DNA from 2 places in the Romboutsia sp. 1001285H_161024_C4 genome. Region 2 is predicted to be linked to the other one. Evidence: riboswitches for the same ligand, from Rfam matches in the RefSeq annotation. Region 2 holds a riboswitch; the other holds the start of a gene.

Region 1 (6,829 bases), 150 kb from region 2:
TTTTTTTATTTCTATCCCTTAAATATTCTCTTTTCAAGCATTCTTTATCATACTCATGATGTCCAAATATATAATAGTCATTGTACTTCCCTTTTATAATATGCTCTATACCTTCATCTGTTGTCGATAGTATTTTTATAGATTTACAATTTTTTAAATCCTTCCTATTTAATATAGTGTGCCTAGAATGAGCACATATAAAACCATTATTTATATTTTTGAGTATTTCATCATCACAAAGTATATTATGTTTATATACTCCAAATATCTTCTTATCGAGTATCTCTTTGTTTATTCCATATATATGATTTAAACAAGCCTGCGCTCCCCAGCATATACTTAACATACTTTTTAAATTTTTAATAGAATAATCAAATATATAATTTAATTCATCTATATATTTAACCTGTTTGAAATCTATTTTTTCAATAGGAGCTCCTGTAACTATAAGTCCATCTAAATCATCTTTTACTTCATCAAAGGTATAATAATTTTTCATCAAATATAGTCTATTACAATTTTTGTATACATGCGTTTTAAGCCTTATAAACTTTATATTTATATCCTCATTCATTTTTGAAAATAACTCTAATAAATGAGCTTCTGTCTCTACTTTATTAGGCATAAGATTTAATATACCTATAGTTTTATAATGAGGACTGATCTTACCTAAACTAGATTTTCTATATAGCTTTTTATTATAAATTTTGCTTTCTATTATACAATTATCTACAAATTTGGCTCCATTTATTTTTTTACAAAGATATACAGTCATATTATATTTCCTTAAGTGCTCTATCAAAGTCATTTATTAAGTCATCTATATTTTCTATTCCAACAGATACTCTAATCATCTCTAAACTAACTCCACACTTTATCTTATCTTCATCAGACAACTGGCTATGAGTAGTACTAGCAGGATGAAGTACTGATGTTTTATTAAATCCAAGATGTATTGCCAAATCTACTAATTTTAAAGATTTTATAAAAGTCTTAGCTTCATTTATTCCACCTTTTATACCAAATGTTAATATTCCACTTCCACCTTTTAAGTAAGTTTTTACTTTCTTATAATCTTCTCTACTTTCTAAGTATGGATAGTTTACCCAACTTACTTTTTCATGATTTTCTAAATACTTTGCTAATACTAAAGCATTTTGACTATGTTTTTTCATTCTAAGATGAAGTGTTTCCAATCCTAGATTACTTAAAAATGGATTAAAAGGGCTCATTGTGCTACCTAAATCTCTAAGCAGTGATGCTCTTAACTTTGTTATATATGCACTTTTCCTAAATTCTTCAACATATTTAATATCATGACAACTAACATCTCCATCACTTAATAATGGATATTTCCCATTATCCCAATTAAAATTACCACAATCAATAACTATTCCTCCAAGTGCCACTGCATGACCATCTATATATTTTGATGTAGAATGTATAACTATATTTGCACCAAAATTTATAGGATTACATAAATACGGGCTTGCTACTGTATTGTCAACTATAAAAGGAATATCCCCCTTTTTAGCTATTTCACTTAATTTCTTAAAATCTAATATATCTAGTCCTGGATTTCCTATAGTTTCTCCATATATAGCTTTAGTATTTTCATCTACTAAGGATAGTATATATTCTTTATCATCATTATTGGATACAAATTTTGTTTCTATTCCAAAACTTCTAAGAGTTATATTAAATAAATTATAAGTTCCACCATATAGTGATGATACTGATATTATATTGTCTCCACTTTTGCATATATTTAAAATAGCTAAAAGCACCGCCGATTGTCCTGAACTAACTGCAACTGCTCCGACGCCACCTTCAAGATATGCTATTTTTTCTTCAAAATTTGCTACTGTTGGATTGCTTATTCTACTATACATATGGCCATCTGCTTTTAAATCAAATATATCTGCCACTAAGTCTGGATCTTCATATTTGAAGGTTGTACTTTGAACCAAAGGATACACCATAGGCTCCCCAACATTTGGTTTATATCCCCCTCTTACACATAAAGTTTACTTGTTATAATTTTTCATAAAAAAAGCCCCCTTTTATCTAGGAAGCCTTTTATTAACGCAACAAATCAATATGCCTTTTATCTCTCAGGAAAACTCCTGCAGGATTTAGCACAATTCTAACTAAGTTAGCTGTTGCCAGGCTTCATAGGGCCAGTCCCTCCACCATTCTTAATAAAAGACTTTCTACTTATTTTTATTATTTAATAAGTATTATATATTATAATTATCGAAATTATAATTTAATAAATTAATTTATATATATATTTATATGTATATGTTCATAAAATATTTTATACTATAACTTACCGTTTTTGCTTAATTATTGATTATTCCAAATTACTATATTCTATAAAATTTTGTCTAGTTTTGAGTTTTTACTACATATTTATTTCTAACCTCTTTAGGTAGAATATTCCATACATAAACTGCTAAAGAGAAATCTAACATACTATGTATTATAGTTCCAACTCCTATTAATCCTATAACAGATACTAAAAAACCTTGATTATAAAATCCTTCCGAAAGGTTTGATGAAAAATAAAAAGGTATAATTACTAAAACTTCTCCAATAGCATGAATTAATCCTATAACAAATGAATATCCTAAAGAACTTTTTATACTCTTTATAAGATCCCTATTTTTGTTTAAGTAAATACACCCAATACTAACAAATAATAAATGACTTAGTGCTCTAATTACAATTGGTAATGGGAAACCACCAAATAAAAAACCTATTGTAGTTCCAAGTGTTACAAATAGAGCAGTCTTTGATGATATAAACATAGCTATAAATATTGGTATATGACTAGCTAATGTAAAAGATGCCGGTTCTAATATTATTTTAATTGGTGAAAACATTGGTATAATAATTCCCATTGCACATAAAAGTGCTGATAATACAATATTTTTAGTTCTCATATCTCTCCTCCAAATATATTTTTTAATTTAGTATATTTAATTCATATTACATGTGTCTTTACATATATATTTACAGTTTAGTGACTAAATTTATAATTGTCAAATACTTTTTTATGTTTATTCATTTAAGCTTGCTTACATATATAAAATTAATTTATTCATATTTATAATTTTTTAATATTGATAATATCAACTAATATGCTATAATTTACATAAATTTTCAATGAGTGGTGATATTATGAATGAATATATTGGAATAATCATAAGAAATCAAAATGATAAGTTTTTACTTTGTGATGGAAGCTTTTATATAAAAACTAGATTAGATTCTAATAGGGATATTGAGGATATAATAAAAACTGAAATATATAACGTATTAGAAAAAGACATATTTAAGATAAGAAAAATTTTTGAAGAAAAAATCATTCATAGATATGAAGAAATAACACTTTACTTAGTTGATGTTGGAGTTTATACCAATGACTACGATTTTATATCAATAGACAAGATATTAAGTGAAATTATAAATTTTGATGATAAAAACTATTTTAATGAATATATATTAAAACCTGAAGAATACTCTAATATACTCTCAACTACATTTACTTTGCTTATGCTTGTTATCACAGTTAATATATTTCATTTACCACAATTTATACATAATATTTCTTCATATACTCTGAGTGGATTTTCACTTATTTTTATATATTCAATATTTAATAAATACTTAAAACCAAAGTTAATAACATACTTATCTTACTTTAAATTTAATGTTAAAATTGCTAACTATATAACATCACTTTTACTAGTTATATATTGTATAATAACTTTATTTTAAATACTAGCTATCTATATATGAATCTATAATCAAATTTTTAAGTAAAATATAGCACAAAAGCTACTTTAATTTTATATAATCTAAGGATTTTCTATTCTTTTACTACCAATTCATTCTTTACTTTATAAAGATTAAGCAGTATAATAATGCCAAATACATCAATTTATAATTTTTTATAAAATAAATATATAATAATAATTTTATAACCAATATAGACTTAACTAATAAAATTTATAGGTTACTTATCTTATTTCTTAAGCCATACAAATAAATTCATTTCAAAACACTTTACAAAAGACAACTTTAGGAGGATGACTTATGTGTTTAAAATTAAGAAAAATAGCAATAGTAGGTACGGGACTAGTTGGGTCTAGCTGTGGATTTGCACTAGTTAATCAATGTGTATGTGATGAACTTTTAATGATTGATATAAATGAAGAAAAAGCTAAAGGCGAAGCTTGGGATTTAACTCACGGAGTAGAATTTATGTCTCAAAGAACTAAAATAAGACAAGCAACATTTGCAGATTGTAGTGATGCTGATATTGTTATATTTACTGCAGGACCAGCACCTAAACAAGGTCAATCTAGACTTGATACTTTAGAAGTTAGTGCTTCTATATGTAACTCAGTAATTAAGGAAATAATGAAATCAGGATTTGATGGTTTCTTTGTAGTTGCTTCAAATCCAGTTGATATAATTTCATATCATATATGGAAGTTATCTGGACTTCCTAAAAACAGAATAATAGGAACAGGAACTACCATAGATTCATCAAGATTAAAAAACTTCTTATCTAAATATTTAGATGACGTAGACACAAGATCTATACATGCATATTCTATGGGTGAACATGGAGATTCTCAGATAGTTCCTTGGTCAAATGTTAGCATTGCAGGTAAACCTCTTCTAACCCTAATTGAAGAAAATGAAAAACTAAAAAAAGAAATAGATTTAGATTATTTAGTAGAAAAAACTGCTAAAGCTGGTTGGGAAGTATATAATAGAAAAGGTACTACTTACTATGGTATAGCTTCAGCAGTTGTTGGAATCATAAAATCAATATTTAGTAATGAAAGAAGAATTTTACCAGTTTCAGCTTTACTTGAAGGTGAATATGGAGAGACAGATGTGTATACAGGAGTCCCAACTATAATAGGTATAAATGGAGCTGAAAAAGTTATAGAAATTGATATGACTGAAGAAGAGAAGACTAAGTTTAAACATTCAAATAATATACTAAAACAATATTTAAAAAGCATTGGATATTAATTTATATATCTTAATAAAAAGTAAGGAGGAACGAATCGTTCCTCCTTACTTTTTATTAAAATTATATAGTTTTGTCTTATTTATAAAATACAATTTAGACTAATATAAATACCCTTTTTCAGTTAAAGAGGTTATAACTTGCTTATAAGTTTTTTCATCTTTGCACTTTATCGTATGAAGATGTACGCCATCTGTTAAATGAGATAGAGGACTTGTTTCTTTTGAATTTAACTTTTCTATAAATTCTTTTACATCTCTTCTACATTCTAAGTGTAAATTGCCAATAATTTGACCATATATACTATGTTCTACTATTACATCTTCAACTATACCACCTTCATCAACTATAGTATTTAATTCATCTTCTATATCTTCTTTATCATGCTTGCAAGCTATAGTTTTTATTATATAATTGTCTTCTTTATTATCATTTAATATATATCCTCTTGGAGTAGATATAATATGGATGCCACTAGCTCTAAGAAGAGCAACATCTCCTACTATAACTTGTCTACTTACATTAAGTTCACTTGATAGTTTTGATCCACTCACAGCTTTATTTTTATTTTTTAGTAGATTTAATATCTTATCTCTTCTATCTGAACCTGTCATTTTAATACCTCTTTTCATATACATGTTATTTTTATTATATCTTAATAAAGGTTGCTTATCTATATGAAAATAGTATAAAATATCTATATTAAACTTGCATTTAGTCCATAATTATAAATATATATTTTCCTATTTAATATATAAATTTGATAATATTAATTACACCCACTGCATCCAAATCCTGCAAAATATATTCTTATTGTGCTCGGTTTATCTTTATTTTTTTCTATTATACTTTTTAATAAATCTATTGCAGATTGTGGTAAATTTACCTTCATATGTAGTCCCTCCATCTATTTATATATACTTATACTTATTCAATAAATAGATTATTGATGTTATTTAAAACTAAAAATTGATTGGTAATAATGAATTAATAACTAAGACTAAATATAAAAGTATAATAATGATATTTAACCATTTATATATGAACAATATAGCTATAAACTCTCGAATCAGCGCGCTTGGGAGAAAATAAAAAGCTGTAGGAGCTCCTACACCATTTGCCTTTAATCCAACCTTACGAGCAAATATTGATGCACGGAATACATGATAATTATTAGTTACAAAAATACATTTATAATTACCTGATTTATCCATAATTGCCTTAGAAAACTTCATGTTCTCATACGTTGTTGTGGATTTATCCTCAGCAATAATATCTTCATTATTTATACCTTGTGATATTAAGTATTTTTTCATAGCATATGCTTCTGAAACTAACTCATCTGGACCTTGACCTCCAGATACAATTATCTTAGGTAAATTCCCTCTGTCTTTTTGATCTTTATATATATCAATTCCTTTATCTAATCTACTTTTTAAAAGAGGTGGTACTCTATCTCCAATCAATCCAGAACCAAGAACTATTATATAATTTATATTCTTTCTTACTGGTATCACTTGGTATATATATGAATAAATTAAATAGCTTATAAACATAAATCCTAAATATACTGACATTACGATTATTGATATAATAACCATATAAGTAAACATATTTAATTTATTACCATGATATATCAATACGTAACTAAGAAATATCATAATAAATATATATATACCTATAATTAACGAAAGAAGATTTGCTAACTTTTTTCCCTCTTTTTTTATCATACTTCTTCCATTTTTAATAAATAAAAATGCACATATTACTACT
Region 2 (6,829 bases):
TAATTATGCTAATTATAAACTTTATGTGATATTTCAGTTAATTTAACTATTATTGTACGAATGTAAAAATATTAAGTTTATTTTTTACACTCGCTAAACTGATTGGTATTACTTAACTGTAATAATTATCTACTAATTTTTGAAATATCATAATTTCCTTAAGCGTAAAAAAAGTGAAGTTTTAAAACTTCACTTTTTAAGTATTATTATGTTTCATATACTTATATGATTTAACTATACATCGAGCTTGATTTATAGTATATATTGATATTTCATAGGATGATGTTATTATAAAAGTCGATACTACTCCTACTAAGAAATCATAGTCACCTAATGCCATAATCTCCTCCAGTATTGCTTTTATTATATTATATGAAACTAAAATTTTATAGTTACATTAAGCTACTTCTTTTTTCCTTTTATTAACTTTATTTAAGTTTGGAATACCAAATGTTATAGCTATTATTCCACAAGCTAACATTAACCAAGGATAATGTAGATATTTAATTAATTCAACAGGAGATATTCCTACCATCCCTGCAGCTGTTAATACTTGTGCACCATATGGAACTATGCCTTGCCAACAAGATGAGAATATATCTAATATACTTGCAGTTTTTCTATTATCTATATCAAATTTTGTAGCTATATCTTTTGCAAGTGGCCCTGCTGTTACTATTGCTATAGTGTTGTTTGCTGTACATAAATCTACTATACTTACTAATGCTGCTATACCAAACTCTGCACCTTTTTTAGTTTTTATTTTACTACTTATAAAATTAAGTATAAAGTCTATTCCACCATTTAATTTTATAAGTTCTACAAGTCCTCCGATTATTATAACAAGTAGACATAATTCATACATTCCTGATATACCACCTGATATAGCTTCTATAAATCCAAATAACCCAAATGAATTTGTAAATAGTCCTATTGCACCTGCAAATACTACTCCAAAACTAAGTAAAACAAATACATTTACTCCACATAAAGCTCCTAATAACACTCCTAAATATGGTAAAACTTTTATAAAATCATATCTATAGCTTGTGCTACCACCTAAACTATACCCTGATGTTATAGTAGCTAATAATATAGCAGTTATAATAGCTGCTGGTAAAACTATTAAGAAATTTACTCTAAATTTATCTTTTAATTCACATCCTTGAGTTTTGGTTGCTGCTATTGTAGTGTCTGATATCATAGATAAATTATCTCCAAACATAGCTCCACCTACAACAGCTCCTATTACTAATGGTGCTGGTATTCCTGTTTTAGCTGCAATTCCTATGCCTATTGGCCCAAGTGCTGCTATTGTTCCCATTGATGTTCCCATAGATATAGATATAAAACATCCTATTACAAATAACCCTGATACTAAAAGATTAGGAGGAAGAATTGATAAACTTAAATTAACAGTTGAGTCAACACCTCCCATTGCCTTAGCTACACTTGAAAAAGAACCTGCAAGTATAAATATCATAATCATAGATATTATATCTATATTACCTGCACCTTTACAAAATACTTCTATCTTTTCTCCTAAACTAACTTTTCTATTAAGAGAAAATCCTACTATAGTTGCGATTATAAATGCTACTATTGCTGGCATTTTATAAAAATCCCCAGTTATTACCCCGCTACCTAAAAATACTATTAAAAATACACCCAGTGGTAATAATCCTAATATACTACCTTTTTTTGCTTCTTCTTTCATAATATACCTCCCTTTATATTAAAACTTCTAAAGAGTATAATTTTAATTTATTTAAATATACCTGATATTTTTTAATAAAAAAAACCTGAGATAACTCAGGCTTTGACAGCAAAAATTATACTCTCATCTTTCAGCTTATGCTGCAGGATTTAGCACCCGTATAATAATACTGGTTGCTGGGCTTCGTCGGGCCAGTCCCTCCGCCACTCTTGATAAGAATTATTTAATTATTTATATAATAGTTAATTTTCACAATTTTGTCAATATTATTTTTTAATTATTCTAATAAATCTACTTATAAATTATATATATTAATTTTTTATACATCTTAATTTATTATGATATATTAGCAAATAAAAAAAGTCATAATTAAATTATGATTTAATTATGACTTTTATGACTATTTATTAATAAATACAGATTTTAATATATTTAATATTTCAGTAAATATCTCAACATTAGATTTTACATTTTCTTTAGCCACTACTATATCTGCTGTTACATCTGTTGCAACTTCCGCAACGTCTTTTACATTTTCACTAATATCGCTGATATTATCAACTAAATTAGGTAATTTACCTACTACTGTATGTATGTCATCAGAATTTGTTGATACCACTGTATTGATATTTTTAATAAATTCATTAATATTTTTTAAAGTTATTATTAAAAATATTAATGCACCTATACCTAATAATGCTAGTATTATATATATTACATTTAAATCTATGTACATAATGTTATTCTCCATAGCAATTATTCTTTATCCTTAGCTTCTTGTGGAGCTTGTAATAATTCTACAACATTAGTATCTACTACGTCTTCATTTTCTTTCTTTTTACTATCTAAATACTCTTTTATTCTTCTCTTAGATTCATTTACATTTGTAGTTAATTTTTCTTTTGTTTTGGCAGCCTTTTCACTTACATTTGTGTTTATATCTTTAGCTGTATTTTTTATATCTTCTCTAGTTTCTTTTCCTGACTTAGGAGCTAATAAAACCCCACCTAGTATTCCTGTTATAGCACCTGTTGCAACACCTAGTGTAGCTATTTTTATCTTTTTATTTCTTTCTTTTGCTTTTTTAGCTTTTTTCTTTTGTTCTATTTTTTTTGCTAAACTCATGCTCATCACTCCTATTGTTAATTTGTATTATACCATTTTTTACTATTTTTCTAATATTTCTAATACATATATACCCAAATTAGTAAGTTTTAAAACAAAATAATTTATTTTTCTATTTATTTTTTTATATTTCAGCTAAATTAAATTATATAAATTAAACTTACATTTTATTTATACGTATGCACATAATAATATAATAATTATGGAAGGTAGGAATTGCTATGAAACATAAAGATATTAAGAAATTTAGTATATTACTTTACATTATTTATATTTTATCTATAATATTTTTTCTATTTAACAAAGAATTTGGAAAAAGCGTAATTAGCTTAATTTCGCTTATAATTACTTTTGTGCTTACTAAAGCTTATTTAAAAAACTTAGCTATACTTGACTACCCATTGTACATAATTGGAAACATTTTTATATTATCTTCTTTTTTACTAGGTTCATGTTATGGACTTTACGATATAATCCCATTTTATGATGATTTTCTTCATTTTTGGTCTGGATTTATATCTGTTAAAATTGGATTTAATATACTAAAAAATATTAGTAGTAAAAATAATAAACTTTTAATATGTATGATTCTTTTCTTCTTTGCAATGGGCATATCAGCAATTTGTGAAATATGTGAATATTTACTAGATGTCTTATTTAAGATGAATACGCAATCTGGCGGTTTAAAAGATACCATGATAGATTTAATAGATGCTTCATGTGGTGCTTTTTTTATGATTGTATATTACTATAGAAAGTATTTAAGGTAAAATATTATATTAAACTCAACACTATTAAATATAAACAAAGCTACTTAACATATGTTAAGTAGCTTTGTTTATATTTAATATATCTTTTTACAGTAATCATTGTTGAATATAAATAAACAATGAATTATTATATATTTTTCTATAAAAGCTAAATTGTTTAGCCTAGCCTTTTAATAGCTCCTTGGCTTACTTAAGAATTCTTGAACACGTTTCTTCTCTTTCTCACGTTTAGCTTCTTGTTCTTCTTGCTCTTGTTTTAATGCATCTTCATATTTAATGTATTCTATTCCAGCTTCTTCAAATAGCTGCTGCCCTAAGCCTGTAGGATACTCTCCTTTAAATATTACTTTTTTTATTCCTGCTTGAATAATAGATATTGAGCAAAATACACAAGGTTGAGTAGTAGCATACAATGTAGCTCCTTCACAGCTTATTCCATGTTTAGCACATTGTATTATAGCATTTGCTTCAGCATGCCCAGCTCGACATAGTTCTAAACCTTGTCCTGAAGGTATACCTCTTTTTTTTCTCTCGCAATAGCCAATATCTGAACAATGAATAGTTCCAGCAGGACTTCCATTATAACCTGTAGCTATAATTTGCTTTCCTTTTATAATTACAGCTCCTACTTGTCTTGAAACACACGTACTTCTAACTTTACTATCTTCGGCTATATCCATCGCCCACTCTGTAAATAATTTTCTCATATGATATGCTCCTTCTGTTCATTTATTATTTATAAATATCTTTATATGTCAAAATCCCTATAACCTTAGTTAAATCTAATCATTATACCCGCATCTATAATCTTATTTTTTATTTTCTTAAAATCATCTTAACTCACACGTCATTATTTTTTCAAGAGTTATTATAAATTTGTAATATTTAACTACTTATTTAACATAAATGTATATAATATATTTTTTTAGTAATAATATTACTATCCCTTTAATCATGCTCCTTAGTCATTAATTTTATATAGCTTTATTTTTCAGTTTATTATTAAAAAAAGACAGAAATAAATTCTGTCTTTTTTAATAATAGCCCTTAAGCATCTACTTAAAGGCATAATATATATTTATATAACATAAAGTTTTGAAATTATCTTATCATATTTACCTCTAGCCAAGCAAATACCACCTGCATACTTTATATATTCTTCTTCACTAAGTTTTCCTTCTTCAACTTCACTAAATCTATCAATAATATTAGAATTATCTAAAAAATCTTCTACACTTTCTAATATACAAATTAAATTTATCTTAAACCCATCTGAATTTAACTTTCTTTCTTGTTTTTCTTCTTTTAAATACACTACTTCATGTTCTTTGTCTAACGTAACCTTTACGAAATCTGAAAGCCTCTTTTCTGTTGGTAATAATACTGAATATTTTTCCATATCTAAAAATATTTCATACAATTCTTTTAGTCTTGCTAACTCTGAACTCATCCTTAATCTCCTTTATATAGCCTACCTATTAATCGTGGTTATACTTTGTACTTTCATTATAATTTCATCTACTTAATTCGTCAACTTTTTACACTAAAATGGTTTTAATTACTAAAAAAAGCATTGAGTTGTTTACTGACTTTCAACTCAATGCCTGTTAATTATTTATTTTTTTATTATATTCTCTTAGTAGCTGTTCTTCACCCATTTCTACTAATCTTCTACTCATCACACCACCTAAGTTTCCACCTATATGTCCATTTTTATATGATGTATCATTAGATCCATCTATATGACTATTTGATATTCCTAGTTCATTTGCTATTTCTAGTTTCATTTGATTTAGAGCTTGTTTAGCATTACTTATTGCTGGTTTTTTAGACATTTTAATACCTCCTTAAACTTTCTTATATATTTTTATCAAATTTAAATGATATTATTATGTATTTTTGATTTATAAGATTATTAAAATGCTTTTACCTAATATAAAACATTAAACTAAAAAATCACTTGGTTTTATCCAAGTGATTTTTTTATATTAAGAAATCTTCATCTTTTAATTCTTCATATACACCTTTTTGATATCCATTACCTTTAGTCGAGAAAAAGTCGTGATTTTTGGTTTCTGTACTTAGCCCATTTAGTACTATTGGGTTTATTTTACTTACTTTATAGTATTCATTAAACCCTAAATTCTCTAATGCCCTATTAGCATTGTATTTTAAGAAATTTATAACTTCACTTTCAAGACCGCTATCTTTGTATATAGTGTTTGTATAGTTTATTTCATTTTCCATTAAATCTTCAAGTATTTTGTACATTCTATCTTTTAATTCTTCTTTTTTAGCTTCTTCAAACTTTTCATATATTTCTTGAGAAAGAAGTCCTATATACTTTCCATGTAGTGATTCATCTCTAAGTATAAGAGATATTATTTCTCCACTTGCAACCATTTTACCTTGGCCTGCTAGATATAGTGGATAGAAAAAACCTGAGTAGAATAAAAAGCTTTCTAAGAATACACTTGTTACCATAGATAAATATAAACTTTCTTCATCTTTTGTATTTTTATATTGGGCTAGTACTAAGTCCGCCTTTTTCTGAAGTGTTTCTTCACTTTCTATCCATTTAAATAATTCTTCAATTTCATCATTAGAAAGCAGTGTCATAAATATAGATGAGTAACTTTTAGCATGTATTTCTTCCATAGTTCCCATAAATGATAATACTGCTTTTCTTTGAAGGTTATCTGTAAGGCTCATCATAGATGGTACCCCATCATTTCCTTGCTTAGTGTCTAGTAATGTAAGTCCACCTAATACTTTTTTATATAATTCTTTTTCTTTTTCATTTAATTCATTAAATACTTTTAAATCTTTTGAAACTGATATTTCCTCTGGTAACCAAAATTGTTTTACATTTTGTTCCCAAAAGGCTTGAGTAAATCCATCATCTTCTTTATTCCAGTTTACTGCTTTGTGTATTTTTTCTAATTTAAATGTCATAGTACTCCCCCTTATACTGAACACATAAGACACTCATTGTTGTCTCTAGTCATTTTAGTTCTTGTGTAGTAAAGACTTTTTAGTCCTTTTTTGTAAGCATATATATATAATCTAGCTATATCTCTAGTTGTTTTATCATCTGTTACAAATAATGTTGTTGATATACCTTGGTCAACATGATTTTGGACTGTTGAAACTATATCTATAACTTTTCTCATATCCATTCTATATGCAGATTGGTAATAAAGCATGTTTTCATTAG

What was found. Region 2 has a riboswitch for S-adenosylmethionine ahead of I1959_RS10550 (Na+/H+ antiporter NhaC family protein). Riboswitches for the same ligand answer to the same signal wherever they lie in the genome.
Region 1: linked by a shared signal. The riboswitch ahead of I1959_RS09820 (O-acetylhomoserine aminocarboxypropyltransferase/cysteine synthase family protein) and the one ahead of I1959_RS10550 (Na+/H+ antiporter NhaC family protein) in region 2 are both predicted to bind S-adenosylmethionine.

The regions. Positions count from the first base shown of each region.
Region 1 covers NZ_JADNAJ010000005.1:56,760-63,588, forward strand. Annotated here, with positions in the region: gene I1959_RS09815 (homoserine O-acetyltransferase/O-succinyltransferase family protein) at 1-775, opposite strand, end outside; partial or broken gene I1959_RS09820 (O-acetylhomoserine aminocarboxypropyltransferase/cysteine synthase family protein) at 777-2,015, opposite strand; SAM riboswitch class I at 2,105-2,208, opposite strand; gene I1959_RS09825 (hypothetical protein) at 2,391-2,948, opposite strand; gene I1959_RS09830 (hypothetical protein) at 3,187-3,786, shown strand; gene I1959_RS09835 (L-lactate dehydrogenase) at 4,105-5,058, shown strand; gene I1959_RS09840 (transcription repressor NadR) at 5,158-5,688, opposite strand; gene I1959_RS15655 (hypothetical protein) at 5,826-5,948, opposite strand; gene I1959_RS09845 (YdcF family protein) at 6,019-6,829, opposite strand, start outside.
Region 2 covers NZ_JADNAJ010000005.1:210,202-217,030, forward strand. Annotated here, with positions in the region: gene I1959_RS10545 (hypothetical protein) at 197-340, opposite strand; gene I1959_RS10550 (Na+/H+ antiporter NhaC family protein) at 398-1,717, opposite strand; SAM riboswitch class I at 1,838-1,936, opposite strand; gene I1959_RS10555 (hypothetical protein) at 2,118-2,453, opposite strand; gene I1959_RS10560 (YtxH domain-containing protein) at 2,474-2,842, opposite strand; gene I1959_RS10565 (hypothetical protein) at 3,064-3,612, shown strand; gene I1959_RS10570 (deoxycytidylate deaminase) at 3,783-4,319, opposite strand; gene I1959_RS10575 (hypothetical protein) at 4,691-5,062, opposite strand; gene I1959_RS10580 (alpha/beta-type small acid-soluble spore protein) at 5,220-5,447, opposite strand; gene nrdF (class 1b ribonucleoside-diphosphate reductase subunit beta) at 5,596-6,567, opposite strand; gene nrdE (class 1b ribonucleoside-diphosphate reductase subunit alpha) at 6,579-6,829, opposite strand, start outside.